3 regions of the Promicromonospora kroppenstedtii genome follow, and region 2 is predicted to be linked to each of the others. Evidence: riboswitches for the same ligand, from Rfam matches in the RefSeq annotation. Region 2 holds a riboswitch; each other region holds the start of a gene.

Region 1 (9,386 bases), on a different contig from region 2:
TGCGGGTCACCGGCACATATCGGCCGTCGCGGTAGACCTCGCGCCGGAACGGGTCCACGCGCAGGCCCGCGATCTCCCGCACCGGCGGGCGGTGGTGGGCCCGGCGGCGGTCGAGCGCCCGGAGCCGCAGCACGAGCTCGCGCAGCTCGAACGGCTTGGTGAGGTAGTCGTCGGCGCCCAGCTCGAACCCCGACGCCTTGTCGTCGAGCCGGTCGGCGGCGGTGAGCATCAGGATCGGCATGCCGCTGCCGGACGCGACCAGGCTCCGGGCGATCTCGTCACCCGACGGCCCGGGGATGTCGCGGTCGAGGACGGCGATGTCGTACGCGTTGACGCTCAGCAGCTCCAGGGCCGTGTGTCCGTCGCCCGCGACGTCGGCAGCGATCGCCTCCAGGCGCAGGCCCGCGCGGATGCCGTCCGCCAGCTCGGGTTCGTCCTCGACGATCAGCACGCGCATACCCTCGATGCTACGGAGGCGGGGTATATCGCGGGCGTATCGAATTCCGCATACACCCCGGCAACCGCCCGCTGCCTTGGCTGGGCACATGTCCACCAGCAGACGCGCACCGGCGACCGCTACCCGGCGCGACGCCCAGCCCGGCCCCGGCCGGCCCACGCCCCAGCCCGCCGGCACACCCGGCGGCGAGCCCGCAGGGGAGCCCGGCGGCCGGCCCCCGGCCGCGAGCGCCCGCGGCCTGACCAAGACGTACGGCCGTGGCGCGGCCCAGGTGCACGCCCTGCGCGGCGTCGACCTCGACGTCCCGAGCGGCCGGTTCACGGCGATCATGGGGCCGAGCGGGTCGGGCAAGTCCACGCTGATGCACTGCCTGGCGGGGCTCGACCAGCCGAGCGGCGGGACGGTCGTCGTCGACGGCACGGACCTCGGCTCCCTCGGCGACGACGCCCTGACGGTCTTCCGCCGGGAGCACATCGGGTTCGTGTTCCAGTCGTTCAACCTGTTGCCGATGCTCACGGCGCGGCAGAACATCCTCCTTCCCCTGGAGCTGGGCAGCCCTCGGCTCGACGACGCCGCCCGCGAGCGCGCGCACGAGCTGGCCGAATCCCTGGGTGTCGCGGACCGGCTGGACCACCTCCCGGCGGAGCTGTCCGGCGGGCAGCAGCAGCGGGTCGCGATCGCGCGCGCCCTGATCACCTCCCCGAGCCTGCTGTTCGCCGACGAGCCCACGGGCAACCTGGACAGCACCACGTCGGCGGAGGTGCTGGACCACCTGCGGCGGTCGGCCCGCGAGCTCGGCCAGACGGTCGTCATGGTCACGCACGAGCCGGACGCCGCGGCCTACGCCGACGACGTCGTCACCGTGCAGGACGGGCTGATCGCCTGATGCGTACCGTCCTTCTCGCCTCGTTGCGGCGGCACCTGCGGCGGTACGTCGCGGCGGGGACCGCCGTCGTCGTCGCGGTCGCGTTCGTGGTGGCCGTCGGCGTGCTCACGACGGGGGCCCAGAACCGCATCCTGGCGGGCGCGGGCGCCCCGTTCGCCGGCGCCGACCACGTCGTCACGAACCTGGGCACGCAGAACGCCATCACCTATGCCGCCCAGCACGGGGACGAGGTGGCGGTGCTCGGCAGCGCCACCCTGCCGCTGCGGGCGGGCGACGAGCAGGCCGCCGGCAAGTTCGTCGGGTCGATCGCCGACCTGCCGCGGCTGCGCTGGCAGACCCTGGACTCGGGCCGCTTCCCCGAGCGCGAGGGTGAGGCCGTCGTGGACGCCTGGACCGCGCAGGAGATGACGATCGCCGTCGGCGACACGGTCACGCTCGGCGCCGGCGGCGACGCGGTCGACCTGCGGGTGGTCGGGATCGGCGCGGCGTCGGCCAACCTGGGCCAGGCCGCGGTGTACATCACGTTCGACCAGCTGCTGCACTGGCGCGACGACGACACGCTGCTGCTGGACCGGGCGGTGGTCGTGGGCGACCCCGGCCGGCTGCCCGACGGCGCGGTCGCGCTCACGCCCCAGGAGCTCGTCGCCGCGAGCATGGCCCAGCACACCAACAACGTGAACACCATGGCGCTGCTCCTGCTGGTGTTCGCCGGGATCGCCGGGATCGTCTCGGTCCTGGTCATCACCAACACGTTCGCGATCCTCTTCGCCCAGCGCGTGCGTGACTTCGCGCTGCTGCGCTGCGTGGGCGCCACGCGGCGGCAGGTCCTGGGATCGGTGCGCCGGGAGGCCGTCGTCGTCGGCGTGCTCGCCTCGCTGGGCGGGGTCGGCGCCGGGATCGGGCTCGGCTACGGCCTGATCGCGCTGGCCGGGGCGGTCACGCGGAACAGCCCGCTGGGCGCTCCCGACCGGCTGCCGGTCTGGTGGCTGCTGGGCGGGTTCGCCGTGGGCCTGGTGGTGACGCTGCTCGCGTCGTGGCTGCCGACCCGGCGCGTGGTCCGGGTGAGCCCGCTGGCGGCCCTGCGGCCCGACGGCGTCGTGGACGCGCGGACCGGCACCGGCCGCGTCCGCGTGGTGCTCGGGGCGGTGCTCCTGGCCGGCGGGGCGGCGTTGCTGGCGGTGGCGGCGGTCCAGGACAGCGCGGTGAGCATGGTGGCCGGGGGCGCCGCGCTGTTCGCGGGCGTGCTCCTGTTCGGCCCGCTGCTCGTGCCGCGTGTGGTGCGCGGGATCGGGGCGCTGCTCGGAACCGGTGGCCGGCTCGCGACCGAGAACGCCGTGCGCAACCCGCGGCGCACGGCCACCACGACGGCCTCCCTGCTGGTGGGCGTCACCCTGACGACGGCGGTGCTCACCGGCCTGGCTACGACGCGCGCGTCCGTGGACGCGAACCACGGCACCGCGCACCCGCTCGACGTGGCGCTCACGTCGTGGGACGGGCCGCTCGACGCCGATGTGCTGGAGCAGGTGCGTGCGACGCCGGGCGTGGGCCAGGCGATCGTGGTGGAGGGGGTGCTGGTCGAGGTCGGTCGGGGGGCCGGCGGCGGGGCTGGTCAGGACGGGGCGGACCGGCCGTTGCTGCTGCTCAGCGCGCCCGACGCCGGCCTGGTCGCCCGCGACGGCGGGACCTTCGCGGCGGTCGGACCGGGCACGGTCGCGCTGGACGCGGACGTGTACGGCGACGACCCCGCGGACGTGCTCGGCGACCCGGTGACGGCGCAGGCTGTTGCCGGGGACGGTGCCCCGGAGGTGGAGCTGCAGGTCACCACGGGCAGCGGCTGGGGCGGCGCCGGCCTGGTCGCGTCCGGCACGCTGGCGGCCCTCGGTACGCCCCGGCCGCACGCCGTCTGGGTGCGCGCCGCGGCCGACGCCGACCCGGTCGCCCTGGTCGGCGCCCTGGAGACGCTGGCGGACACGGTCGGCGCCGACGTCGACAACGGGCTGCGGGCCGAGGCCGCCGACGACCAGATGCTGGGGATCATCACGGGCGCGACGCTCGGGCTGCTCGGCATCTCCGTGGTGATCGCCCTGGTCGGCATCGCGAACACGCTGGGGCTCTCCGTGCTGGAGCGGGCCCGGGAGCACGCCGTGCTGCGGGCGCTCGGGCTCACCCGCAGGCAGCTGCGCCGGATGCTCGCAACCGAGGCGGTGCTGCTGTCCGTGACGGCCGCCCTGCTCGGCACGGTGCTGGGCGTCGGGTTCGCCTGGGTGGGCTACGAGACGTTCGTGAAGGCTGCCCTCGATGCCGCGACCTGGCGGATCCCGTGGCTGGAGCTTGCCGCCGTCCTCCCGGTAGGTGTCCTCGCGGGCCTGCTGGCCGCGGTCCTCCCGGCCCGCCGGGCTGCCCGAGTCACCCCGGCGGCGGCCCTGACCCTCGACTGACCTCGGGTCCGGGCCGCTGGGCAGCCTGGCTGCCGGCAGGCGGACGGAGCCACGACGTCGTCAGGTCGCCGGGGTCTCCAGGACCGCCATCGCTGCGGCGCGGCCGGGGATGCCGCTCACTCCCCCGCCGCGGCGGGCGCCCGCGCCGGCCAGCAGCACCCGCGGGTGCGCCGTCGCGACGCCCCAGCGACCGGCGGGACTGCTGGCGGCGCCACCGGCCCGGCCACCGCCAGCCCCGGCGACGCCGCCAGCTCCGCCGTCCCCGGCCCCGGCGCTGCTCCCGTCCTCCGCGAACGGCCAGCTCAGGTCGCGGTGGAAGATGTGCCCGCCCGGCAGCCCGACGTCGCCCTCCAGGTCGACCGGCGTCCGCACCTCCAGGCAGGGCGCACCGTCGGCGTCGACCGCGAGCACGTCCTCGATCGGCTCGGCCAGCACCGAGTTCAGCGAGGCCAGCGTCGCCGCGAGCGCCCGTTCACGGGCGCCGTCGGGGTCCGCGCGGAAGAGCCGGGCCGGCATGTGCAGCCCGAACAGCGTGATGGTCTGCGCCTCGGTCCCGGCCAGCGCCGGGCCGAGGATGGTCCGGTCGGACAGCGTGTGGCAGTAGATCTCGCTGGGCGGCAGGTCGGGGATGCGCCCGGCGGCGGCCTGCGCGTAGGCGTCCTGGAGCTGGGTCAGCGACTCGTTGACGTGCAGCGTGCCGCTGAACGCGGCGACGGGGTCGACGTCGTCCCGCAGCCTCGGCAGCCGGTCGAGCAGCATGTTCACCTTGAGCTGGGCGCCCTCGGGCCCCGGCCCGGCCACACCGGCAGGCCCGGGCCCACCGGCCACCACCCCCGACGCGGCCCCCCGCCCGGCCCCCGACAGCAGCCGGTCCAGCTCGGCCGGCGCGCAGCCTGCGAGCACGTGCCCGGCGGTCACGCCCCGGGTGCGCCCGCCGGCGTCGGTCCAGGCGACCTCGGCGCCCACGGCCCCCGGGTCCACCCCGGTCACCGTGGCCGAGGTGACGATCGTCGCGCCGGCGGCCACGGCGGCGTCGCGCAGGGCGCCCGAGACGGCCCCCATGCCGCCCACGGGGACGTCCCAGTCGCCGGTCCCGTTGCCGATCACGTGGTACAGGAAGCAGCGGTTCTGCCGCAGGGACGGCTCGTCGAGGTCCGCGAACGTACCGATCAGCCCGTCGGTGGCGGCGACACCGCGCACGACGTCGTCGGCGAAGGTGCGGCGCAGCACCTCACCGAGGGGCTCCTCGAACAGGGCGCGCCATGCCTCGGCGCCCACGCCGTCGGTGACGAGGTCGCGGACGGCGGAGCGCGGGAGGAGGGGTTCCGTGAGCGTGGGCGCGAGGCGGCGGGCCACCTCGGCCGTCATCGCGTAGAACCGACCCCAGGCCTCGAAGTCGGCGTCGGACCCGGTGAGCCGGCGGAACGAGGCGCGCGTCGCGGCGTCGTCCTGGGTGTCGACGAGCAGGCCGCCGTCGGCCACCGGGGTGTAGGACGACCACCGCCGGCGCACGAGGCGGATCGGCAGGCCGAGCTCGCCGACCACGCGACGCGGCAGGAGCGAGACGAGGTAGGAGTAGCGGGACAGGCGGGCGTCGACGCCCGCGAACGGGCGGGCGGAGACGGCGGCGCCGCCGACGTGGTCCGCGCGCTCCAGGACGAGGACCGAGCGCCCGCCACGGGCCGCGTAGGCCGCCGCGGTGAGGCCGTTGTGACCGGCGCCCACGACCACGACGTCGTACCGGGCGCCCAGGGCGTCAAGCGTGGAATCGGACATGCACGCCATGGTGGCACGGGGCACTCATTGCCAGGGACGTTCCATCACAAGACGGTATGTGACCTAATCGTGACAATTGCGCGCCGGACGAGTACGGTCGATCTCGCCTCCCCAGCAACGGGTAGGTCCAGGTCCGGACGCCGAACCCTGTCACCGGTCCTGAGCAGCCAGAACGTGACAGGGGCGGGGGAACCAGGTAAGCCGGGCACGCGAGTGTCCTCGGGGTGAAGCCTCCTAGTGAGGCCGGGTGATTGCTCTCCCCATCCGAACCCGACAGCTCACTTCGTAGGCGTCCGAGGAGATCACTGGTGACCGTACTCACCGACCGCACCCACGACTGGGCGGACGACCAGGTAAACCGACCCAGCAACCGGGCGCGGCATCGCGCCGAGGGCCCCGCCCTCACCCCCTTCACCGCTCTGACCCAGACAGCAGCCGAGAACGCCGCCCGTACCGGCGCGATCGCGGTAGTCACCTCCGGCATGCTCGCGTCGGTCTTCACCCAGACCGCCCACACCGCTCCTGCCGAGTCCCACACCCAGACCACCCTCGCCAACAAGACGTTCGACAGCACGGCCCGCGCGGGTCTCGCCGAGAACCTCGTGACCAAGGTCGAGGTCGCGCAGGACGCCGACTTCTGGGCCGAGCAGGGCCGCGTCAGCGTGACCCCGTACGCCGAGACCAAGGCCGGTATCGCCGAGGCCAAGGCGAAGGCGGAGGCCGAGGCGCGCGCCAAGGCCGAGGCAGAAGCCAAGGCGAAGGCCGAGGCGGAGGCGAAGGCCGCCGCTGAGGCAGCGGCCGCCGAGGCCGAGGCGGTGGCCGCGGCCGCCGCGTCGTCCGCGGACCTGGGCCAGCAGGCCGTCAACCTCGCCCTCGAGTACGTGGGTGTGCCCTACGTGTGGGGCGGAGCCTCCCCCAGCGGCTTCGACTGCTCCGGGCTCATCCAGTACGTCTACGCCCAGCTCGGGATCAGCCTCCCGCACAGCTCGGCCTCGATGTCGACGGTCGGCTACCAGGTCTCCGCCGCGGAGGCCCAGCCGGGCGACATCGTCTGGACGTCCGGCCACGTCTCGCTCTACGCGGGCGACGGCATGGTCGTCGAGGCCCAGCAGGAGGGCGTCCCCGTGCACTACACGGAGATGTGGCAGAACAACCCGGTGTTCATCCGGGTGACGGGCTGACCTGGCGCCCAGGCACCACTCGCAGGACGCAGCGCCCGTCCGGCCGCACCGGGAGCACCTCCCGGACCGGCCGGACGGGCGCTCTGCTTCGTCGCCCCGTCCGGTAACGTCCCCGGCGTGAAGATCCTCGTACCGGACGTGCCCTTCGACCTCGACTTCCCGTCCCTGCTGCCCGACGGCGGAGCCTCCTTCGCACCCGGCGGCACCGACACCGTGGCCACCTACGTGATGACCGAGCCGATCCCCGCCGAGCACACCGACGCGGAGCTGCTCGTCACGTGGTCCAGCCCGCCCAAGGTCGTGGCCGACGCCGCGGAGCGTCTCACCAAGCTGCGCTGGGTGCAGACCCTGTCGGCGGGCCCGGACGTCGCGCTGCGCTCCGGGTTCGCGCCCGACGTCGTGATCTCGTCGGGCCAGTCCCTGCACGACGACACCGTGACGGAGCACGCCCTGGCCCTGATCCTGGCGTCGGTGCGCCGCATCGACGCGTCGCTGACGGCGCAGCGGGAGCACCGCTGGGCCAAGGAGATCGCGTTCGCCCAGGCTGACGGCGTGACCGGCCGCGAGTACACGCTCGACGGCGCGCGCGTGACCATCTGGGGCTTCGGCTCCATCGCCCTCCGCCTGGCACCGCTGCTGACCGCGCTGGGCGCGCGCGTCACGGGCGTCGCCTCGCGTGCGGGCGAGCGCTCCGGGTACCCGGTGGTCGACGCCGGCGGCCTCGACGCGCTGCTGGCCGAGACCGACCTGCTGGTCTCGCTGCTGCCGGCCGTGCCCGCCACGCGGCACATCCTCGACGCCCGGCTGCTGAGCCTGCTGCCCCCGACCGCACGGTTCGTCAACGTCGGCCGCGGTGCGACCGTCGACGAGGCCGCGCTGGAGGACGCCCTGCGCTCCGGCCGGCTCGCGGGTGCGGCGCTGGACGTCATGGAGACCGAGCCGCTGCCCGCGGACTCCCCGCTGTGGGACGTGCCGAACCTGATCCTCACGCCACACGTCGCGGGCGGGCGGCCCCGCGGCGCGGCCCGCTTCCTCGCCGAGCAGCTCACGGCCTGGCGCACGGGCGGCGCCCTCCGCAACGTGGCCCCCCGCTGACCCGCCCTCCCTCCTGTTGAGTGCTGGCTATTTGTTGTTCCGGGAGCTCGGAAACAACAAATGGCCAGCACTCAACGGGAGGTGCGGGGGGTCAGAGGCCGCGCGGGCGGGGCTGGCAGACCGGGCAGCTGAACGACGACCGGTTCATGAACGCGTCCCGGCGCACCAGCGCGCCGCAGCGGCGGCACTCCTCGTTCTCCCGCCCGTACACGGCGAGCGACCGGTCGAAGTAGCCCGACTGCCCGTTCACGTTGACGTACAGCTCGTCGAAGCTCGTGCCGCCCTGGACCAGCGCCTCGCGCATCACCTCGGCCGCCGAGTCCAGCACGCGGCGCACGTCCGCCGCCCTGAGCTTGTCCGTGGCCCGGGCCCAGTGCACCTGTGCCCGCCACAGCGCCTCGTCGGCGTAGATGTTGCCCACGCCGGACACCACTGTCTGGTCCAGCAGGGCGCGCTTGACCTGCGTCCGCCGACGACGGACCCGGCTCACCAGGGCGTCCAGGTCCAGGTTCGGGTCGAGCAGGTCGCGGGCGATGTGCGCCACGGGCCCGGGCAGCACGGGCAGGTCGGAGCCGTACCCGGCGGGGACGGTCGCGCTCGCGCCGTCGGGCACGAGGTCCTGGACGCTCAGGTGCCCGAACGTGCGCTGGTCCACGAAGTCGAGGTACCGCGCGCCCGACGGCGCGTCGTCCAGGTGCAGGCGAACCCGCAGGTGCGGGTGCTTCCAGTCGTCCTCGGGGCTCGCGGCCCCGTACGGGGTCGGCGCGGCTTGATCGCCGGTCACCGCGTCGACTGCGATCGACGCGTCGACCGCGATCGCCGGGTCCGTGGCGGGTGCCGGTGCGGCCTGGGTCGATGTGTCCGGGGCCGAGCCGGTGGATTCCGCCGCGGACTGCGCCGGATCCTCGCTCGCCGTCGCGCCGCGCACCAGGAGCTGGCCCGACATCCCGAGGTGCGCGAGCAGCGCGGCGACAGGGCGGGTCTCGGCCGGCGCCGAGGGCCCGACAGGCGCTGCGGGTTCAACACTCGCTGTGGGCTCAACAGGCGCCGTGGGCTCGACCGGAGGGTTGGGCCCAGGCTGCGGGTCGCCGGGCTCCGTCAGCGGCAGCCAGAGGAACTTGCCGCGGCGCACGGCAGCCGCCAGCCGCCGTCCGGCGAGCTGGTCGCGGAAGGAATCCGGTCCGCCGTCGTGCCTGCGGACGCTGTACTCGCGGAAGACCTCGACGTCGCGCACCGTCGCGCCGACGACCAGGCGGTCGAGACCGTCGCGGACGGTCTCGACCTCGGGCAGCTCAGGCACCGGCGGCCGGCGCCTTGCTCGCGGCGGACCTGCCGTCGGCCTGCTTGTTCTCGGCCGGCTTGTTCTCGGCCGACTTGTTGTCAGCAGCCTTGCCGTCGGCGTCCGCGCCGGGCAGCGGGAACTTCTCCAGCAGGGCCCGGTAGGTTTCCTCGGCGGCGCCCTGCTCGGCGTGCTTCTTCGCCGTGCCGGAGCCGGACCCGTAGGTGACACCGTCGATCACGACGGTGGAGTGGAACACGCGCGCGTGCTCCGG
Region 2 (9,386 bases):
CGAGCAGAGTGCGGCTGCCGGGCCCCGGGAGCTGGGTGTCCACCATCTCGGTGGCCTCGCCGAACGCCCGCTCGGCCGCGGCCGCATCCCCCGAGTCGACGGCGGCCCGCGTCAGCTCCAGGCTCGCGAGCAGCCGGCAGTGCGGTACCGGGTCGCACGCCGTCTCGACCAGATGCGTCAGCACGGGCAGCGCCGCGGACTGCTCGCCGATCTCGCGGTTGGCCAGCGCCTCGGCGAGCGCCAGCTCCGTGCGCGCCGTCGTCTGGCTGGTCGTCTCCGAGACCTGCCGCGTGCCGTAGACCAGGCGCAGCGCCTCGACCGCGCGGCCCGCGAGGGCCACACCCAGGGCCCGGGTGGCCTCGAACGCGATCCGCCGTTCGGGGGCGGTGCTGATGGTGCGGGCCACCTGGCGCACCTCGGGCGCGGCGTCGTCCCAGCGTTCGGTGAGGGCGACCTCGCGGGCCAGCAGGTTCCAGCCGAACCGGCACAGCGGGTCGGCCTGCCACCCGTCCCCGATCGCGGCCAGGGACCACCGGGCCGACCGCGCCCCGGCGGTCCAGTCGCCCGAGACCGCCGCCGACGCCGCGCGCAGCATCTCCAGCCGCGCGACCAGCTTCGGCTCCAGCCCGTCGTCCTTGTCCGCCTGGGCCACGACGGCGTGCACGGTCTGCACGAACGCGCTCCGGTCGGCGAAGAGCTGGCACCACGCGAGGTCGATGGCCGCGGTCGTGTCGGACGCCGCGGCGCCGGCCGGGATCTCGGCGAGCATGCGCCGCACCGTGGCCTCGCGGCCGCTGTCGTAGAGCTGCGGCACGCACGACGCGAGCAGTCGCAGGGCTTCGCGCCCCTCCTCGGCGCGCAGCAGGTGCTCGAGGGCGGCCACCGGCTGCCCGGTGTCCTCGAACCAGCGCGCGGCGCGCTGGTGCAGCTCGGCCAGGCGCTCGGGGTCGCGCCGGCGCAGCTCGACCAGGAGCGCGTCCCGGACCAGGGCGTGCGTCTCGTAGGCCCCCGAGGGCTCGATGCGTGCCGCGAACAGTCCCCGCTCCTCGGCCCGCTCCAGCAGGCGGGGTGCGTCGAACCGGCCCGCGAGCGCCCGTGCGAGGTCGGGCTCGGCCCGGTCCACGACGGACACGGCGATCAGCACGTCGACGACGTCGGCGGGCTCGCCGCTCAGCACCTCGTGCCACACGTAGTCGCCGAGGTAGCGGCCGACGTCGTCCTGCCCCGGCGCGCCGGCGGAGGCCCGGGCGTCGGCGGCGCGGGCCGCCAGGGCGGCGAGCTGGATGCTGGCGGCCCAGCCGCCCGCGTGCCGGGCGGCCTTGGCGACGCGGTTCGGCGGCAGCGTGGGCGCGAGCCGGGCGAGCATCTCGGTCGCCTCGTCGAACGAGAACCGGAGCTCGGGGAACCGCACCTCGCCGAGCATGCCGCGGGCGCGCAGCCGGTCCACGGGCAGGTGCGGGGCGTGCCGGCTGACCAGGACCACGCGCAGCCACCGCGGCAGGTGCTGCACGAACATCGTCAGTGCCCCGGAGGCCACCGCCTCGTCGACCACCTCCAGGTCGTCGATCACCAGCACGCGCGGGTCGTAGCTGCGTGACTCCAGGTCGTCGAGCAGGGTTCCGACGGCGTCGAGCAGCGCGCGCCGGCGCCGGATCAGGTCGGCGGCCGCTTCGGCGCACCCCGGGGCGATCCCGTCGAGCGCGGCGAGGATGCTCAGCCAGAGCTGGGCGGGGTCGCGGTCCGACTCGTCCACGGACAGCCAGGCGTGCGGCAGGTCGGTCCAGCCCACCCAGTCCCGCAGGAGGGAGGTCTTGCCCGAGCCGGCCGGCGCGACCACGAGCGTGAGCGGCGACTCGACGGCGGTGTCGAGCAGCTCGATGAGCCGGGGCCGGCGCACGATGTGCTCGGGGTTGACCGCAGGCCGCAGCTTGGCCTGGTAGACCGTCGCCAGGGGACCAGGTGGGGTACCGGGCGCGGGCTGACGGTCATGCGGTACGCCCGGACCAGGTGAGTGCGTCATCGCCGCTCCACGGGATGGACCTCTTGCGAGGATATCCCCGGGCCGCGCCCCACGCCCCGCGGGGCCGTCACGAACCCGCGCGCTTGGCCTCCTTGACGGCCTCGTAGCGGTCCAGGGCCACGGCCCGCTCGTCCTTGTGGTCGACGACGCGGTCGGGGTACCCGGCCGGCACACCACCCGGCAGCTTCCAGGGCTGGTGGGCGGCCTTGCCGGGCACGTCCGCGAGCTCGGGCACGTACTTACGCACGTAGGCGCCGTCCGGGTCGAACCGCTCGCCCTGCAGCACCGGGTTGAACACCCGGAAGTACGGGGCGGCGTCGGTGCCGCTGCCCGCCACCCACTGCCAGCCGTGCTGGTTGGACGCGAGATCGCCGTCGACCAGCCGGCCCATGAAGTGCCGAGCCCCCCACCACCACGGCAGGTGCAGGTCCTTGACCAGGAACGACGCCGTGATCATCCGCACCCGGTTGTGCATCCAGCCCTCGGCCAGGAGCTGGCGCATGCCGGCGTCGACGACGGGGTAGCCGGTGCGGCCCTCACGCCACGCGTCGAACAGCCGGTCGGCCTCGGGACCGCTGTCGGTGGCCAGGGCGTCGAACGCACGGTCGTAGTTGTGCCGGGCGGAGTCCGGGCGCTGGTCGAGCACGTCGGCGTAGAAGTCGCGCCAGGCGAGCTCGTTGCGGAACGACTGGGCACCGTTCGACCGCTTGGCCGCGATGTCGGCGAGCAGGCTGCGCGGGTGCACGCAGCCGTACTTGAGGTAGACCGACATGCGGGAGGTGCCGGGCTGGTCGGGCCGGTCCCGGCCGTCCGCGTACTCCTGCAGGTGGTCACGCACGAACTCGTCCCACCGCCGGTGCGCCGCCGCCTCCCCCGGTTCGGGCAGGTCGGCGTCGACTGCGGGCTGGTCGGGGATCTTCGTGGACCGGACGTGGACCGTCGCCGGGTCGATCCAGTCCAGGTAGCCGGCGTCGGTGTCCGCGGGGGCGCGCCAGCCGTGGTCGGCCCAGGCCCGGCTGAACGGGGTGAACACCCGGTAACGGCCGCCGTCCCCGGACAGCACCCGCCCGGGCGCGACGGCGTAGGGCGAGCCGGTGCGCACCAGCTCGCGGTCGGCCTTCGCGAGCGCCTGCTCGACGTCGTTGTCCCGGGCCTGGCCGTAGGGGCCGAAATCGGCGGCGACGTGCACCGTCCCCGCGCCGACCTGCTCCGCGACGCGGGGCACGACCTCGACGGGGTCGCCCTTGACGACCAGGAGCCGGCCACCCAGGCTCTCGTCCAGGTCGCGCAGGCACCCGTACAGGAACCACAGGCGCGCGTCCCCGGCCGGCCCGAGCAGGCGCGGGTCGAGCACGAACAGGGCGAGCGCGGGGGTGCCCTGGCCCGCGGCGAGGAAGGTCGGCTGGTCGGCGACGCGCAGGTCGCGCCGGAACCAGATCAGCGCCGCATCATCGGTCATGCCGCCCACGGTACGGGTGCGGCGCCCGGCTCGCGCCCGGGTGAAACGGCCCGCAGTACGCTGGCGAGCCCAGCGCGGACAGGAGGCGTCCGCCGACGTCGTCCGCCGCGCACTCGACTGCCGGGAGGCACGTCCTGCACAACCACGAACCCGCTGGCTACGACTGCCCGTTCTGCGACTTCACCGCGGAGCGCGAGGCCGAGGTGGTCTACCGGAACGACCGCGTCTTCGCGATCATCGCGCCCCGATGGTGGCCGCGAAACCCCGGCCACGTGCTGATCATCCCGGTGGCGCACCACGAGAACCTCTACGACCTGCCGACCGCGGACGGTCACGCGGTCTTCGACGCGACCCGGCTGCTCGCCCGGGTGATGCGCACCGCCTACGACTGCGCGGGCGTCTCGACCCGGCAGCACAACGAGCCCGCCGGCAACCAGGACGTCTGGCACTTCCATCAGCACCTCTTCCCGCGCTACCCCGGCGACGACCTCTACGGCACGCTCCCGGAGCCGGACTGGCTCCCGGTCGAGCGGCGCCGGGCCTACGCCGCGCGGCTGCGGGACGCGCTCGGCTGAGGTGGCGCTGCGCGCGTGGGCTGCGGGGTGGTCGGCTGGTCGGCAGCATGTCAGGTGGTCGGCAACCCGGGTTGCCGACCACCTGACATCCTGCCGACCACACTGTTCAGGCGGGCGCGCGGTGAGCGCCGCGCCTCACTGACCCTTCTGCGCGACCGCGGCGGTGAACTCCCAGTGCCACGGCTCGTACGGGCCGACGCCGCCCGCCTGCGCCCAGCCCGGGTTGTCCCAGCCGAACTCCGGCGCGTTGGCCTTGAGCCAGTCCCAGCGGTCGCCGGCGTAGCCGTCGGCGCAGATGTCGATCGCGAGGCCCCAGCCGTGGTTGGACGTGCCCGGGGTCGCCGTCAGCGTGGGCTTGGCGGCCTTGGCCGTCACCTGCGCCGCGTAGCTGCGGTAGCCGTCGGTGATGCAGATCGCCTCGCCGAACTGCTCGGTGTACGCCTGGTTCAGGCGGGCCAGGGCCACGGCCGCGTCCGCGCGGATGGCGGGGTACCCGTCCCACAGGTCGCACAGCTCGCTGGCCGGGATCTGGCCGTTCGTGCCCGCGCCCGTGGCCACGCCGTCGCAGCCGGGCAGCACCGGCGGGGCGTCGACCTCCACCGCGGAAGCCTCCTCGGCCGGGAGCACCGCGTCCCGGGGAACGGTCACGCCGGCGGACGCCCCGAGCGACGAGCGCTCCTGGCTCCGTGAGGCGCCGCTCTGCCGGTCGGCCAGCGCGGCCGCTGCCGCGCTCTGCGTGCCCTGCCCGTCGGCCGCCGCGGCGGCGTCGCCCCCGAGGGCGATCTCGCCCGTGGTCGGCGCCCCGAAGGAGACGGCGGTGAACGACGTCGTCGAGGCCAGCGCGAGGCCGACACCGATCTTCAGCGGCAGCCGGCCCCGGACCGACGGGCGCGGGTGCCGCACCGGGGCGGCGGCGTGCCGGCCCTTGCTGTGGCGCCCGCCGGCCCGTCGCGCCGCACGCCCCGTGGGCTCCGGCAGGGACCGCTCGCGCCCGTGCCTCATCGGGTTCCCCGGGATCGGGCGCGGCACGGCAGGACTGGCTGACCGGGGACGCGTGCGCGCCCGGGGAAAGTCGATGGCATGGAGCATCTCCCGGCGCCTGCGAGGTTAGCTGTCGGGTTCGGGTCGGAGACTGACCCGGCCGGCGGCCGAAACCGCACGACTCCACCCCGAGGACACCTAGGTGTCCAAAAGTGGGTCCCCCGTCCCTGTCATGTGGTTCGTCGGTACCCCCGGCGGTGACAGGGCTCGGCGCCCGCCGGGACGTCCCGCGGTGCTGCGGGCCGCAACGAATGTACCCCGCTCTGGCAAAGATGTCACGAAATAGTAACGAAGGCCGGATGTGGGCTGTCCCGTCAGACGGCGGGCGGGACCACCACGACCTTGCCGTGGACCTGCCCCGCGTCGGCCTGATCGTGGATCGCGGGCAGCTCGTCCAGCGGCACGCGCCGGGCGATCTCGACGCGCAGGTCGCCGCTGTCGACCAGGGCGACCAGGCCCAAGAGCACCTCGGCGTCGGGGTGGACGAATACTGTCGCCGCGCGCACGCCCCGCCCCTCGTCGCCAGGAGTCTGCACCCTCGGCGTCGTGGAGACGACGACGCCGCCGTCGCGGACCCGGGCAGCCAGGGCCGTGAACCCCTCGGGGGTGATCGGGGCCAGGTTGAGCAGCACGTCGACGGGCTCGGTCACCGCGTCGAGCACCGGGCCCGCCGTGTGGTCGACGATCTCGTCCGCCCCGGCCGCCTGGACGATCTCGGCACTGCGCGGGCTGGCCGTCGCGATGACGTACGCGCCGGCATGCTTTGCGAGCTGCACGGCGTAGCCGCCCACCGGGCCACCGGCGCCGTTGACCAGCAGGCGCTGACCGGCCCGGAGCTCGCCGGCCTCGAACAGTGCCTGCCAGGCGGTGAGCCCCACCGACGGCAGCCCGGCGGCGTCGGCCAGCGGGATCCGCGTCGGGGCCGCGACCAGGGCGTCGGCCGGCGCGACGACGTACTGGGCCGCCGAGCCGTCGGCCGTCATCGGGAGGAACCCGACGACATCCTGCCCCACGGCGAGGCCGTCCACCCCGTCACCGAGCGCGTCGACCGTGCCGGAGACGTCGTAGCCCGGGACATGCGGCAGCGCGATCGGGATCGGCAGGAATCCGCCGCGCATGCCGCCGTCGGCCGGGTTGAACGCCGAACCGGCGACGCGGACGAGCACCTCGCCGGCGCCGGGAACCGGCCGGTCGACGTCCTCGTAGCGCAGAACCTCGGAGCCGCCCGTCTCGTGGAACCGAACTGCCTTCATGATGCCGTTCCCTTCGGTCATGTGCTTCGGATTCGAAGCAACTGTCGAGCACGCTAGCACTGCTTCAAATTGGAAGCAAGTACTTCGAGTTGGAAGCATCGGACGCGCTGGCTAGGCTGGCGACGTGACCTCGACACCACCGCCCCTCGATGCGACGCAGCTGGGCGCGTACTTCGCGCTGATCGAGGCGAGCAGCCTGCTGAAGCACTCCGTCGAGCAGCAGCTGCGCGAGGCCGGGGACCTCAGCTACGTCCAGTTCCAGCTCCTGGCGACCCTCGGGGACGCCCCGACGGGCAGCCGGCGGATGACCGACCTCGCCGACGGCGTCGTCTACAGCCGCAGCGGGCTGACCTACCAGGCCCAGGCGCTCGAGAAGCGGGGCCTCGTGACCCGCTCGCAGTCCGCGGACGACGAGCGCGGCGTCACCGTCACCATCACCGACGACGGGCGCGCCGTGCTCGCGGAGGTCTTCCCAGGCCACGTCGGCCTGCTCGACGACCTGCTGTTCGCCCCGCTGTCCCGCGCCGACGTCGAGACGCTCGCCGACATCCTCGGGCGCGCGCGCGACCACATGCGGAAGACGCCGCCGCGGTCGGCGGGGGCGCGGCGGCGTCGGAAGGCTGCGGTGACGGACGACTCGCGATGAGGTACACCGTCTCGATCGAGCGCCCCGGGCGTGGTTACGCCCGCGCCAGCGCCGAACGACCCGCGAAACGGCCCGACTCCCCCAGCTCCTCCTCGATCCGGATCAGCTGGTTGTACTTCGCCGTCCGGTCCGACCGTGACAGCGAGCCGGTCTTGATCTGACCGCAGCCGGTTGCCACCGCCAGGTCCGCGATGGTCGTGTCCTCGGTCTCGCCCGACCGGTGCGACATGACGACCGTCCAGCCGGCCTCGTGCGTGGTGGTCACCGTCGCGAGCGCCTCGGTCAGCGTGCCGATCTGGTTCACCTTGACCAGGACCGAGTTGGCGACGCCGGTCCGGATGCCCTCGCGGACCAGCGCCTCGTTCGTGCAGAAGACGTCGTCGCCGGTGAGCTGGCAGCGGTCCCCGACGCGGGCCGTGAGCGCGCGCCAGCCGTCCAGGTCGTTCTCGGCCATGGGGTCCTCGACGGACACCACCGGGTAGGCGTCGATGAGCCCAGCCAGGTAGTCGGCGTGCTCGGCGGGCGTACGGTGCACGCCCTCGCCCGCGTAGTCGTACACCCCGTCGCGGAAGAACTCCGACGACGCCGGGTCCATGACCAGCCCGACGTCCACGCCGGGCCGGTAGCCGGTGCGCTCGATCGCGGCCACCACGAAGTCGAGGGCCTCCTCGGCGGTCCGCAGCGCGGGGGCGAACCCGCCCTCGTCGCCGACGCCCGTGGAGTGGCCGGCCGCCAGCAGGTCGCGGCGCAGGGTGTGGAAGACCTCGCTGCCCATGCGGACCGCCTCGGCGAAGGTGTCCGCGCCCAGCGGCGCGATCATGAACTCCTGGAAGTCCAGCGGGTTGTCGGCGTGGGCGCCGCCGTTGACGATGTTCATCATCGGCAGCGGCAGCAGGTGTGCGGCGTCCCCGCCGAGGTAGCGGTAGAGGGGCTGGCCGTGGGCCACGGCGGCGGCCTTGGCGGTGGCCAGCGAGACGCCGAGGATGGCGTTGGCACCGAGCCGCGACTTCGTGGCCGTGCCGTCGAGCTCGATCAGGGCGGCGTCGAGGCCGGCCTGGTCCGCCGCGTCCCGGCCGCGCACCGCTGCCGCGATCTCGCCGTTGACGTGGCCGACGGCGCGGTCCACGCCCTTCCCGTGCCAGCGCGCGGGGTCGCCGTCGCGCAGCTCCAGGGCCTCCCGGGCACCGGTCGAGGCGCCCGAGGGAACCATCGCGCGCCCCAGGGATCCATCCGTCAGCACGACGTCGACCTCGACCGTCGGGTTGCCCCGGCTGTCGAGGACCCGACGGGCTCGCACCGTCTCGATCGCGGCGCTGACGGTTCCGGCTGTTGTTGCGGACATGGGAGTCCTTCCCGTTGTCGTGTGCCGGGCACGGCTGCGACGACGCTGGCGCTGAGCCCGACAGCGCCAAACCATACAGCAAGACTGTGCAGTTTAGGTGTACAGGTTAGGTGCACAGTTCTCCTGGGGACCGAAAAGGTAAACTGACCTGTGCCCACCCCGGAGTCAGCCGCCACCGCCGCCGAGCTGCGTACCGCGATGGGCAAGCTCACCCGGCGCGTCAAGCACGAGGACCGCATCCCGCTCGGCCAGATCGCGGTGCTCGGCGCGCTCGATCGCGACGGCGCCATGACCACCAGCGACCTCGCCGCCGACCAGCGTGTACGCCCGCAGTCGATGGCCCGCGTCGTCGGACTGCTGATGGAGCAAGGCCTGATCACCCGCCGGGCGCACCCGACGGACGGCCGCAAGTCACTGGCCGAGCTGACCGACGCCGGCCGCGCCGCACTCGAGGCGGAGCGCGGCCGCAGGGCGGGCTGGCTGGCGCAGGCCATCGAGGCCGAGCTCACGGACGAGGAGCAGGCGGTACTGGCCCGGAGCGCGGCTCTGCTGGAGCGGCTGGCGACGCACTAGCGGTCGGTGACCACCTTGTCGTCGACCGCGGGACCACGGATGGTCAGGCCCCGGGCCGGGTACTGAACGGCGACGAGGGCATGGGAAACGCCCGCGCCGACGGTGACCGCCTCACCGGCCGCCACCGTGACCCGCGATCCGGCGACCTCCAGCTCGATGGCGCCCTCGATCACGACGTAGACCTCGTCACTCGTCCGGTGAAGGTGGGTCCCGTCGTCACTGAAGGGCTCGTCGACGCGCCAGTGCAGGACCTGGATCCGATCGGAGCGGAAGCCGTCGTCCGACGGCGGCTGCGGGCCGGCGATCACCGTGAGGCGACCGTCGAGGGAGATCCTGCTGTACGACATCCGGGCAGTCTGGCAGGGTGCCGACCCAGCCCCAGAGGCTCCCGAATGGTCAGCACACACTGTATGGTCAGCCCATGCTGACCATAGCCTCGCGCCTGGACGTGCTGAACCGACTGGGCCGCGCGATGGC
Region 3 (9,386 bases), on a different contig from region 2:
GAGCCGGCCGGATGTCACAGCACTTCTGGAAATTTCTTCGGATTGTTCCGTGGCGTCCGTTTCCGGCGCGGAGAGAGGTCCGAAACGGGTGCCCAGGGCACCGTTCGACGCGCGCGATCAAATTTCATCCGGTAGGCCTGTGATCCAGGCCACATGTGAATGCATCGAAAAGTGCTGTGACATCCGGGACGTGCCCGCGTCTTCTCTGTGACGCGGACGAAGTTCGGACCTCGCTGGGGGCGGGCCGAGCTCCGTCGCGTCGGGCGGGAACCGTGGTTCGGAGTGCGCTGGGGGCACGCCGAGCCACGGCTTCCCGTTCTTCGGCGCGAGCGCCGGCTCGGACCTCGCTGGCGGCGGACCGATCCGGCGCTCGTGCCCTCGGACACGGCGTTTCCGCCGTCCCGCTTCCCTTTACCGGCCAGGCAGGTCCACGTACGGTGGGGCCATGCGCACGACACGCTCGCTGCTTACCTAGCCGCACCGGTTCCGCCCTCGAGCGGGCACACCCGGTGCGGCCGCCCCTCCTTGCGAGGGGCTTTTTCGTGCCCGGAACCCGATCGACGCACCGGAGAGCGAGAGCGATGAGCGAGCAGCGCACCACCCCTGGACCCACCGGCGGCGGCCCGGCCGAGGCCGCCGGGTTCGCGGCGTCCGACGACGGCGTCCGGCCCCGCCGGTACCTGCTGACGATGTTCCCGTACCCCTCGGGGGACCTGCACATGGGGCACGCCGAGGTGTTCGCGATCACCGACGTCCAGGCCCGATATTGGCGCGCCAAGGGCTTCGACGTGCTCAACCCGGTGGGCTGGGACTCGTTCGGGCTGCCGGCCGAGAACGCGGCCATCCGCCGCGGCGAGCACCCGGCGGTGTTCACGGAGGCGAACATCGCGACGCAGGCGGCGTCGATCCGGCGCTACGGCGTCTCGTTCGACTGGACGCGGCGCCTGCACACCCACGAGCCCGGGTACTACCGCTGGACGCAGTGGCTGTTCGCCCGCCTGCACGAGCGTGGCCTGGCCTACCGGGCGGCGGCGGAGGTGAACTGGTGCCCCGAGGACCGCACCGTCCTGGCCAACGAGCAGGTGGTCGACGGCGCGTGCGAACGCTGCGGCGCCACCGTCGTGGCGCGCAGCCTGACGCAGTGGTTCTTCCGCACGACGGCCTACGCGGACCGGCTGCTGGACGACATGTCCCTGCTGGAGCCCGGCTGGCCCGCGCACGTGCTGACCATGCAGCGCAACTGGATCGGCCGGTCCGAGGGGCCGAACGGCCGCACGTACCGCCTGCACGACTGGCTGGTCTCCCGGCAGCGGTACTGGGGCGCCCCGATCCCGGTGGTCCACTGCCCGGCGTGCGGGGAGGTGCTGGTGCCCGATGACCAGCTGCCCGTCGAGCTGCCGTACCTGGCGGGCGACCGGCTGGCCCCCGGCGACGTCTCGCCCCTGGCCGCGGCCCGCGACTGGGTGGAGACCACCTGCCCGCGCTGCGGTGGACCCGCCGAGCGCGACACCGACACCATGGACACGTTCGTGGACTCGTCCTGGTACTTCCTGCGCTACCTGTCGCCCGGGTACGACGGCGGCCCGTTCCGCCCGGAGGACGCCGCGCGCTGGATGCCCGCCGCGCTGTACGTGGGCGGCGTCGAGCACGCGACCATGCACCTGCTGTACGCGCGGTTCGTCACCAAGGTCCTGTTCGACATGGGCCTGGTGCCGTCGCCCGAGCCGTACGCCCGCCTGATGAACCAGGGTCAGGTGGTCAACCAGGGCCGCGCGATGAGCAAGTCGCTGGGCAACGGCGTGGACCTGGCCGCCGAGCTGGACCGGCACGGGGTGGACGCCGTCCGGCTGGCGATGCTGTTCGCGGGGCCGCCGGAGGACGACGTCGACTGGGCAGACGTGTCGCCGGAGGCCATGGGGAAGTTCCTGGCGCGTGCGCTGCGGCTGGGGTCTCGACAACCTCGACCGGCGGGCGGGCATGCCCTGCGCCGGGCGGTGCACCGGACCGTGCACGACGTCGACGGGCTGGTCGAGGCCGGCCGCTTCAACGTCGCGATCGCCCGGCTGATGGAGCTGGTGGGCGAGGTGCGGCGGGCGGCGTCGGACACCGACGACGAGACGTACCGCGAGGCCGTCGCCGCCGTCGCGGTGCTGCTGGGCATGTTCGCCCCGTTCACCGCCCAGGAGCTGTGGGAACGGCTGGGCCGCACGACGGCGGTCGCGGCGCAGCCGTGGCCCGACGTGGACCCGGCGTACCTGGTGACCGCCGAGGTCGAGGCCGTGGTCCAGGTGGACGGCCGTGTGCGGGACCGGCTGCCGGTCCCCGCGGACGTCGCGGCGGCCGACCTGGAGCGAGCGGCCCTGGCGCGGCCGGCAGTGGCCCGCGCGGTGGGCGACCGGGCGGTGCGGCGGGTCGTCGTGCGCCCGCCGCACCTGGTCAACGTGGTGCTGGCACCGGCCTGACGGTCAGGCGGCCGCGCCGTCGTCGTCCTCGCCGTCCTCCTCGTCGAGCTTCGCCCGCAGGGCGCGGAGCTCGACGAGGATCTCGCGGTTCTGCGCGGCCAGGGCGTCGAGCCGCTCGTCCTTCTGCTCGTCGTCATGACGCTCCTCCTCCGCGATCTCCTCCATGCCGTTGACGATGACGGCGATGAACAGGTTCAGCACGGCGAAGCTGACGACCAGGATGTAGAGCACGAAGAAGATCCACGCGGCCGGATGGGTCTCCATCACCGAGCGGGCGATGTCGGGCCAGGCCTCGCCCGTCATGGCCTGGAAGAGCGTGAACAGGGAGATCCACAGGCTGCCGAAGTACTCGGGGGACGACGCTCCGAACAGGCCGGTCGCGATGACCGCCGACACGTACATGACCAGGATCAGCAGGGCCCCCACGGCGCCCATCCCCGGCACGGCCCGCAGCAGGCCGTCGACGACGCGACGCAGCGACGGCACCACGGTGATCACGCGCAGCACCCTCAGCACCCGCAGGGCACGCAGCGCGGACAGGGACTCGCTCGCGGGGAGCACCGCGACACCGACGACGAGCAGGTCGAAGATGTTCCACGGGTCGCGGAAGAACTTCCGGCCGTAGGCGACGATCCGCAGCACGAGCTCGAGCACGAAGAAGCCGAGCATGGTGTGGTCGATCTTGACCAGGACGTCGAGGGCTGCGCCGGTCACCATCGTCTCCGCGCCCAGGATCAGCGCGTTCGCCAGGATCACCCCGAGCACCAGGTTGGTGACCCACTTCTGGTCGAGAAAGGCCCGCAGCCGCTCCCGTCCGGTCCGCGGTACCGCCTGCGTGCCGATCTCCTGGTCCATCCGGTCTCTCCTCAACGTTCCCGTGCCCGGAGCCCGTGCTCCGGCAGTGCCTCGGGCCCCATGCCCGGGCGAACTTTAGCGTGGTGGTGTGCCCCGCTCCGCCCGGGCGCAATGTCCCGATATGGACCTAATCGGCGGGTCCGGTGGCAACTGAACTAAATCAGTGCTTGAGTAGAGCACAAGCAAGCAACAAGACTGGAGGAAAATGCCATGGGCTTCTGGGCCTTTCTCATCCTCGGACTGATCGCCGGTGTCATCGCTCGCATCGTCATCCCGGGCAAGCAGCCGGGCGGTTTCTGGGTCACCTTGCTTCTCGGTGTGCTCGGCGCCATGCTCGGCGGCTGGCTGGGCGGACTGATCTTCAACATCGGCTTCGACGAGTTCTGGTCGTGGTCGACCTGGCTCTTCGCGGTGATCGGCGCGGTCATCGTCATCCTGATCGCCCAGGCGATCTTCGGTCGGCGCAAGACCGCCTGACCGCTGTGGCCCGCGGCCGCACCGCCGGCGTCGTCGTCCTGACGATGCTGGTCGGTGCGGCCGCGGTCGCATGTTCGGGCGGCCCGCCGGAGCCCACGTCGACGCTGGGTCCCGTGCCCGGCGCCGTGGCCGACCACCTCACCGTCCAGGTGGACCAGGGGCGCACGCAGTACGCCGCCCGGGAGATCGTCCTCGCGGTCACCAACGACTCGGACGAGACGATGACGCTCCTGTCGGGCGCCCTGGACGCCGACGGCTTCGGGCCGTCGCGTCCCACGAAGGAGAACCACACCCCGGCACTCCGACCGGGGACCACGCGTGACGTTTATCTGCAGCTGGGCGAGGCGGAGTGTGCGGGCGCCCCGGCCGGCCCTGCGGAGCCCAGGCCGGACGCTGCGCCGTCGGCCACGATCAGGCTCGCCCTCGGCGAGCACGACGACCTCGGGCCGGCCACCGACGTCGTCGTCGAGCAGGTCGAGGACCCCGGCGGTCACCTCGGCCGCAACCACGCCGTGGACTGTGCCGGTGCCGCCGTCGCCGCGGGAGCCAAGCTCACCGTCGAGCCCGACATTCCGGTCGAGACGCGCGACGGTGAGCTGACGGCACTGGTGACGCTACGGGTCGAGGCAGTGGACGGTGGGCCTGAGGTCACGATCGACCGGATCGCCGGGACCACGATCATGAACAACGCCGACCCTGGCGGCGACGGCTCCGGCTGGACCGGGCGTGCGCTGGACGGCCAGCGGGCCGGCGCGATCACGCTGCCGGTGGTCCCCGCCCGCTGCGACGCCCACGCCGTGGGCGAGGACAAGCGCGGCACGTTCCTGCCGGTCTCGGCGAGTGTCGACGGCGAGGCGCAGCACGTCATCTACGTGCCCATGCCCGACTCGGCGCGTGCCGACCTGTTCGCGTTCATCGCGGACAGCTGCGACTGGCCGGAGTAGTCCGGTGTCCCGGAGACGCGCGGAAGGCGCCCCCTCCGGCATCGGGTCGGGACCCGGCGCGGAGGCGGCGCCTCGCGAAGTGCTGATACTACGGTGAGCGTCCGGCTCGAGCTCAGACTCTGCCTCTTGTCGTCTGAGCCTGCGGCTCCGCTCCGGGCGAGTGCCTCGTACCTCGGCCCTCACCCTGCGCTGCGCCTCCGGCTCAGACTCGGGCTTCTTGTCGCCTGAGCCTGCGGCTCCGCTCCGGGCGAGTGCCTCGTACCTCGGCTCTCACCCTGCGCTGCGCCTCCGGCTCAGACGACGCGGATGAAGGTCGGGCTGTTCTGCCACATCTCGGTGTAGCGCACCGGCATGCCGGCGGCCCAGGCCTCGATGATCATGCCGTTGCCGGCGTAGAGGGCCACGTGGCCGGGCGTCCAGACGATGTCGCCCGGCTCGGGGTACGTGACCTGGTAGCCGGAGCCGAGCATCGCGCTCGAGGAGTGCGGCAGAGAGACGCCGAGCTGCGCGTACACGTACTGGATCAGGCCCGAGCAGTCCATGCCCTCCGCCGGCGAGTTTCCGCCCAGCACGTAGGTGATGCCCAGGTAGTTGAAGGCGATGTTGACGGCCTGCTGGCCGACCGGGACCGGGTCCGGCGCGTCGACCGAGACGACGGCGGGGGCCTGGCCCTTCTCGCCGTCGGCGCCCTTCGTGGTGCCCAGGGTCTCCATCTCGATCGGCATCTTCGCGTCGGCCGGGACGGTCACGGTGGGCGCGGCGGCGACGGACTGCTTGGCCACCGCGGTGAGGGAGTTGAGGTCGACCGAGTTCAGCTTCGCGGTCTTGACCTCGGTCTTGAGGTCCATCGCCGGGGCCGCGTGGGCCGTCGTCGCGATGGTCGAGATGAGGACGCCGCCTGCGGCTGCGGCGATGGCGCCACGGCGGGCGACGGTGCCGGCGTTCTCGGTGGCGGTACGAGCGAGGATAGTCAGTGGTGTCTGGGCCGGGCGGCTGTCACGATGCCGTCCGCGGATGGAGTTCGTCACCTAATGTCTCCTGTACCGCCTGCGAGGTGAGCTGTCGGGTTCGGGTAGGAGTACAACCCGGCCGCACGGCTACTGGGGGGTTTCCGTCCGGCTTCACCCCGAGGGCGACGATCCTGCTGTCGCCCGGGAATGGGTCCCCCGCTCCTGTCTTGAACGTCTGAGTCATGAGCCGGTGACAGGACTCGGCGTCCGGCTCACGACTCCACCGTCGCGGTGGAGCAGAAGTCAAAGTACACACGTTCACGGGAAAAGTCACGATCGGGTTACGCATTACGGTCTGACCCAACGAAGAAGCAGATTTACGCCGTTCCGGTCTTCACGGTTATGACCGACATCACACATCGGCTAGCGTTCGGCGTCATGGCCGAAACGCAGCACCGCATCTCCGCGTGGTGGGTGCTTCCAATCAGTGCGATCGTCTGGTGGGCCTGCGGTTTTCTGCCCTGGATCGCGCAGCTGTCGTACCAGGTCACGGGCCTTGCCCGTGCGTCCGACGCCGCGGCGGCCGGGATCCGGCCGCTCCCCTTCACGGCCGACGGCGCCGTGGTCGGCCTGGTCGTCATGGCCCTGATGGGCGGACTGCTCGCCGGCGTCACGGCCCGCCTCCCCGCCTCGGCCGGTGCGGGTGCGGGCGCCGCGATCGCGGGCACCCTGCTCGGCATGGCGGGCGCGGCCGGCAGTTCCTGGTGGCTCGCTGCCGGCGCCACCGTGCCCGGCGACGCCATGCCGTTCGGGATGCTCGTCGTCACGGTCGGCTCGGGGCTCGTGGGCCTTGCCGCGGGGCTCCTGGCCGGCATCGGCCCGGCCGCGCTGCGCGGCGTCGCGCTCGCCCTCCCGGTGGTGCTCCTGGACGGTTGGCTCTGGGGCCTCCTGCCCGGCAACGACGTCTCCCCGATCGGCTCGTGGTGGGTGCTCGCGACGGCGCTCGGCGTGGCGTTCGGGCTCTGCGTGGACGGCAAGCCCCTCGACCTGCTCGGCTGGCTGCCGGCCGCGGGCACCGTGTGGGTGCTGCAGTCCGCCGGCCCCGCCCTGCTGACCGTGCAGGAGAACATCTGGCCGGGCTCGGCGCTCACCGAGAACCCGCTGTCGGCCGCCGGTATCGCGGGCCGCGAGATCGCCTCCGCCGCTCTGACGACCGACGGGCACCAGCTCGGTGCCTGGGTGGTGGCGCTGCTGCTCGGCGCGGCCATCGCGGCGCTGCGGCTGTCCCGGGAGGCCGGGGACGAGAGCGAGCTGTCCGAGGCCTGGGCCTGACCCGCAGCACCCTGCTGATTTCGATTCGGTAAATTTCACCCACAACCGGACATTGGCCCTGTTCGGCATCGGTCGCCTCACCCTAGGTTTGCCCCAGTTCAGGGGTAATCAGCCCCTGTGCGAGCAATGGGGGCATACATGAAAAGGAAGTCCTTCGTCGGCGCCGCCACCTCCGCGGCGCTCGTCGTGGTGGCCCTGACGGCCGTGGCGCCGGGCGCGCACGCCGCGACGAGCGATCCTCTCCGGGACAGGCAGTGGGGCCTGGACCAGATCAACGCCGAGACGGCCTGGCGGGCCAGCACCGGCGAGGGCGTGGTGGTGGCCGTGGTCGACACCGGTGTCGACCTCGACCAGCCCGACCTGGCCGGCCAGCTTCTGCCGGGCGCCACCTTCACCGGCTGCGTGGACGTCCGCCCGTGCGGTGACGGGGACTTCCGTGGCCCCGACGGCGCCAACGACGGCGACGAGCACGGCACGCACGTGGCAGGCATCGTGGCCGCCGCGACGGACAACGGCATCGGCGTCGCCGGCGTCGCTCCGGACGCCGAGATCCTCCCGGTCAAGGTGCTCGAGGCGGGCACGGGGTCGTCGCGGGACATCGCGGACGGCATCCGCTGGGCGGCCGACCACGGCGCCGACGTCATCAACCTCTCCCTGGGCTCCGGCCTGGGCGGGCAGCTGCTGACGATCATCGGCGTCGACACCCTGATGCGCGACGCCATCGCGTACGCCCGCGAGCAGGGCGCGCTGACGGTGGCGGCGGCCGGCAACTCGTCGACCCCGCTCTGCAGCGACCCGGCGTTCACCAGCGCCGCGATCTGCGTCGGGGCCACCGACTCGGCAGGCCTGCACTCCTACTACTCGGAGCTGCCGGTCAAGCTCGACCTGAAGAGCGTCTCGGCGCCCGGCGGGTCGGGTGGGCTGACCGGATGCGACGGCGACGTCTGGTCCACGGTGCCCGAGGGCACCGGTTCCGACACCTGCGCGGGCGGCAGCTACGACGCCTACGCGGGCACATCCATGGCGACGCCGCACGTGGCCGGGGTCGCGGCGCTGCTGTTCGCGCAGGGGCGGTCCCTCGCGGACGTCGAGGCGGCCGTCCTGTACACGGCCCGCGACCCGCTCCTGGGCCTGCGGGGCCTGTGGACGCCGCTGTACGGGTACGGCATCCTCGACGCGGCAGCCGCGGTCGCGTACTGATCCCGGGCGCCGGTGGCGCCGAGCGCACAGGAGCACCGCGGCCCGCGCCGCGGTGCTCCTGTGCTCTGGTTACTAGTACGGCCGGATGTAGACCGCGTAGTCCTGCCACTGCTCGGTGTAGCGCACAGGACTGCCGTAGTTGGCGGCCTCGACCACCATGCCGTCGCCGGCGTAGAGGGAGACGTGGCCCTGGGTCCAGACGATGTCGCCGGGGATCGGCGAGGAGACCTGGTACCCGGTCGCCACCATGGACGACGACGAGTGCGGCAGCTCGACGCCGAGCTGCGCGTACACGTACTTGATCAGGCCTGAGCAGTCGAAGCCCGTGGCGGGCGAGCTGCCGCCGTACGCGTAGGCGATGCCGATGTACTGCATCGCGATCGAGATGGCCTGGGCCCCGATGGACCCGTCGGACTTGTAGTCCGGTGTGGCCCCGTCGGCGGTGCTCGTCGCGGTCACCGAGGCTGTGGTCTCCACGGCTGGCTCCGGTTCCGGCTCGGGCTCGGGAGCGGGGGTGACCTTGACGGCCTTGCTCTCGATCTTGAGCCGTGCGTCGTTCGCGACCTGCACCGCCGGTGCTGTCGCGACCTCTTTTGCCAGCCGGTTCGAACCTTCTCCCACGACCGCGTGTGCGCCGGGGGCGAACGCTGTTGCGAGAAGTCCGGATGATGCCGCGATCACAGCGCCCGAACGGGCTGCGCTGCGGGTCACGGACATGAAGTGAGTGCTAGGAGCGTGATCGGCGCGGTGTCGACCGCGTCGGACGGTGGTACTCACCGAAGTTCTCCAAGTCGCCGGTTGCGCGGTCCCGTACCGGTCTGGGGAATGGGGCCCGCGGCTGTGCCTCCGGTGGCGCAGCGAAACCGACGCTACATACGGGTACCCACCTTGTCTCGATCAGATAACAGTTGTCGTGAAGTAACGGGCTGTCCGAATCGCGCGTAACTTTTCGACTAGATGCTTTTTCCCAGCGTAAGGACTATTTTTAGCGCCGAAATGCAGTCCTGACGGCTATGAAAAGACAGCGGACGAAATGTTGCGACACGCGGCTCTCCGCCGGTGTGTCACGGCTTGTTCCGTGCTCGGAGCTCCGCCTCCGACTTCAGGTCGGCCAGCAGGGCGTCGGCGAGCTCGCGACCTCTCGGCCCCGCCGACAGGTCGGTCAG

The links. Region 2 has a riboswitch for cyclic di-AMP ahead of ACH47X_RS13260 (M15 family metallopeptidase). Riboswitches for the same ligand answer to the same signal wherever they lie in the genome.
Region 1: it holds a riboswitch for cyclic di-AMP, as region 2 does, so the genes downstream of both, ACH47X_RS21570 (C40 family peptidase) here and ACH47X_RS13260 (M15 family metallopeptidase) in region 2, are expected to answer to the same signal.
Region 3: it holds a riboswitch for cyclic di-AMP, as region 2 does, so the genes downstream of both, ACH47X_RS09560 (C40 family peptidase) here and ACH47X_RS13260 (M15 family metallopeptidase) in region 2, are expected to answer to the same signal.

What each region holds. Positions count from the first base shown of each region.
Region 1 covers NZ_JBIRYI010000015.1:21,098-30,483, reverse strand. Annotated here, with positions in the region: gene ACH47X_RS21590 (response regulator transcription factor) at 1-457, opposite strand, end outside; gene ACH47X_RS21585 (ABC transporter ATP-binding protein) at 546-1,343, shown strand; gene ACH47X_RS21580 (FtsX-like permease family protein) at 1,343-3,781, shown strand; gene ACH47X_RS21575 (phytoene desaturase family protein) at 3,842-5,557, opposite strand; cyclic di-AMP (ydaO/yuaA leader) riboswitch at 5,713-5,864, shown strand; gene ACH47X_RS21570 (C40 family peptidase) at 5,866-6,738, shown strand; gene ACH47X_RS21565 (NAD(P)-dependent oxidoreductase) at 6,856-7,833, shown strand; gene mutM (bifunctional DNA-formamidopyrimidine glycosylase/DNA-(apurinic or apyrimidinic site) lyase) at 7,925-9,133, opposite strand; gene rnc (ribonuclease III) at 9,126-9,386, opposite strand, start outside.
Region 2 covers NZ_JBIRYI010000007.1:211,183-220,568, forward strand. Annotated here, with positions in the region: gene ACH47X_RS13245 (LuxR C-terminal-related transcriptional regulator) at 1-2,020, opposite strand, end outside; gene ACH47X_RS13250 (cryptochrome/photolyase family protein) at 2,088-3,479, opposite strand; gene ACH47X_RS13255 (HIT family protein) at 3,614-4,054, shown strand; gene ACH47X_RS13260 (M15 family metallopeptidase) at 4,190-5,056, opposite strand; cyclic di-AMP (ydaO/yuaA leader) riboswitch at 5,139-5,290, opposite strand; gene ACH47X_RS13265 (NADP-dependent oxidoreductase) at 5,410-6,348, opposite strand; gene ACH47X_RS13270 (MarR family winged helix-turn-helix transcriptional regulator) at 6,473-6,994, shown strand; gene eno (phosphopyruvate hydratase) at 7,029-8,336, opposite strand; gene ACH47X_RS13280 (MarR family winged helix-turn-helix transcriptional regulator) at 8,487-8,909, shown strand; gene ACH47X_RS13285 (cupin domain-containing protein) at 8,906-9,256, opposite strand; gene cmtR (Cd(II)/Pb(II)-sensing metalloregulatory transcriptional regulator CmtR) at 9,331-9,386, shown strand, end outside.
Region 3 covers NZ_JBIRYI010000005.1:78,162-87,547, reverse strand. Annotated here, with positions in the region: gene ACH47X_RS09580 (class I tRNA ligase family protein) at 582-2,462, shown strand; gene ACH47X_RS09575 (ion transporter) at 2,466-3,317, opposite strand; gene ACH47X_RS09570 (GlsB/YeaQ/YmgE family stress response membrane protein) at 3,528-3,794, shown strand; gene ACH47X_RS09565 (hypothetical protein) at 3,800-4,738, shown strand; gene ACH47X_RS09560 (C40 family peptidase) at 5,032-5,766, opposite strand; cyclic di-AMP (ydaO/yuaA leader) riboswitch at 5,768-5,932, opposite strand; gene ACH47X_RS09555 (hypothetical protein) at 6,127-7,020, shown strand; gene ACH47X_RS09550 (S8 family serine peptidase) at 7,159-8,220, shown strand; gene ACH47X_RS09545 (C40 family peptidase) at 8,293-8,790, opposite strand; gene ACH47X_RS09540 (SRPBCC family protein) at 9,285-9,386, opposite strand, start outside.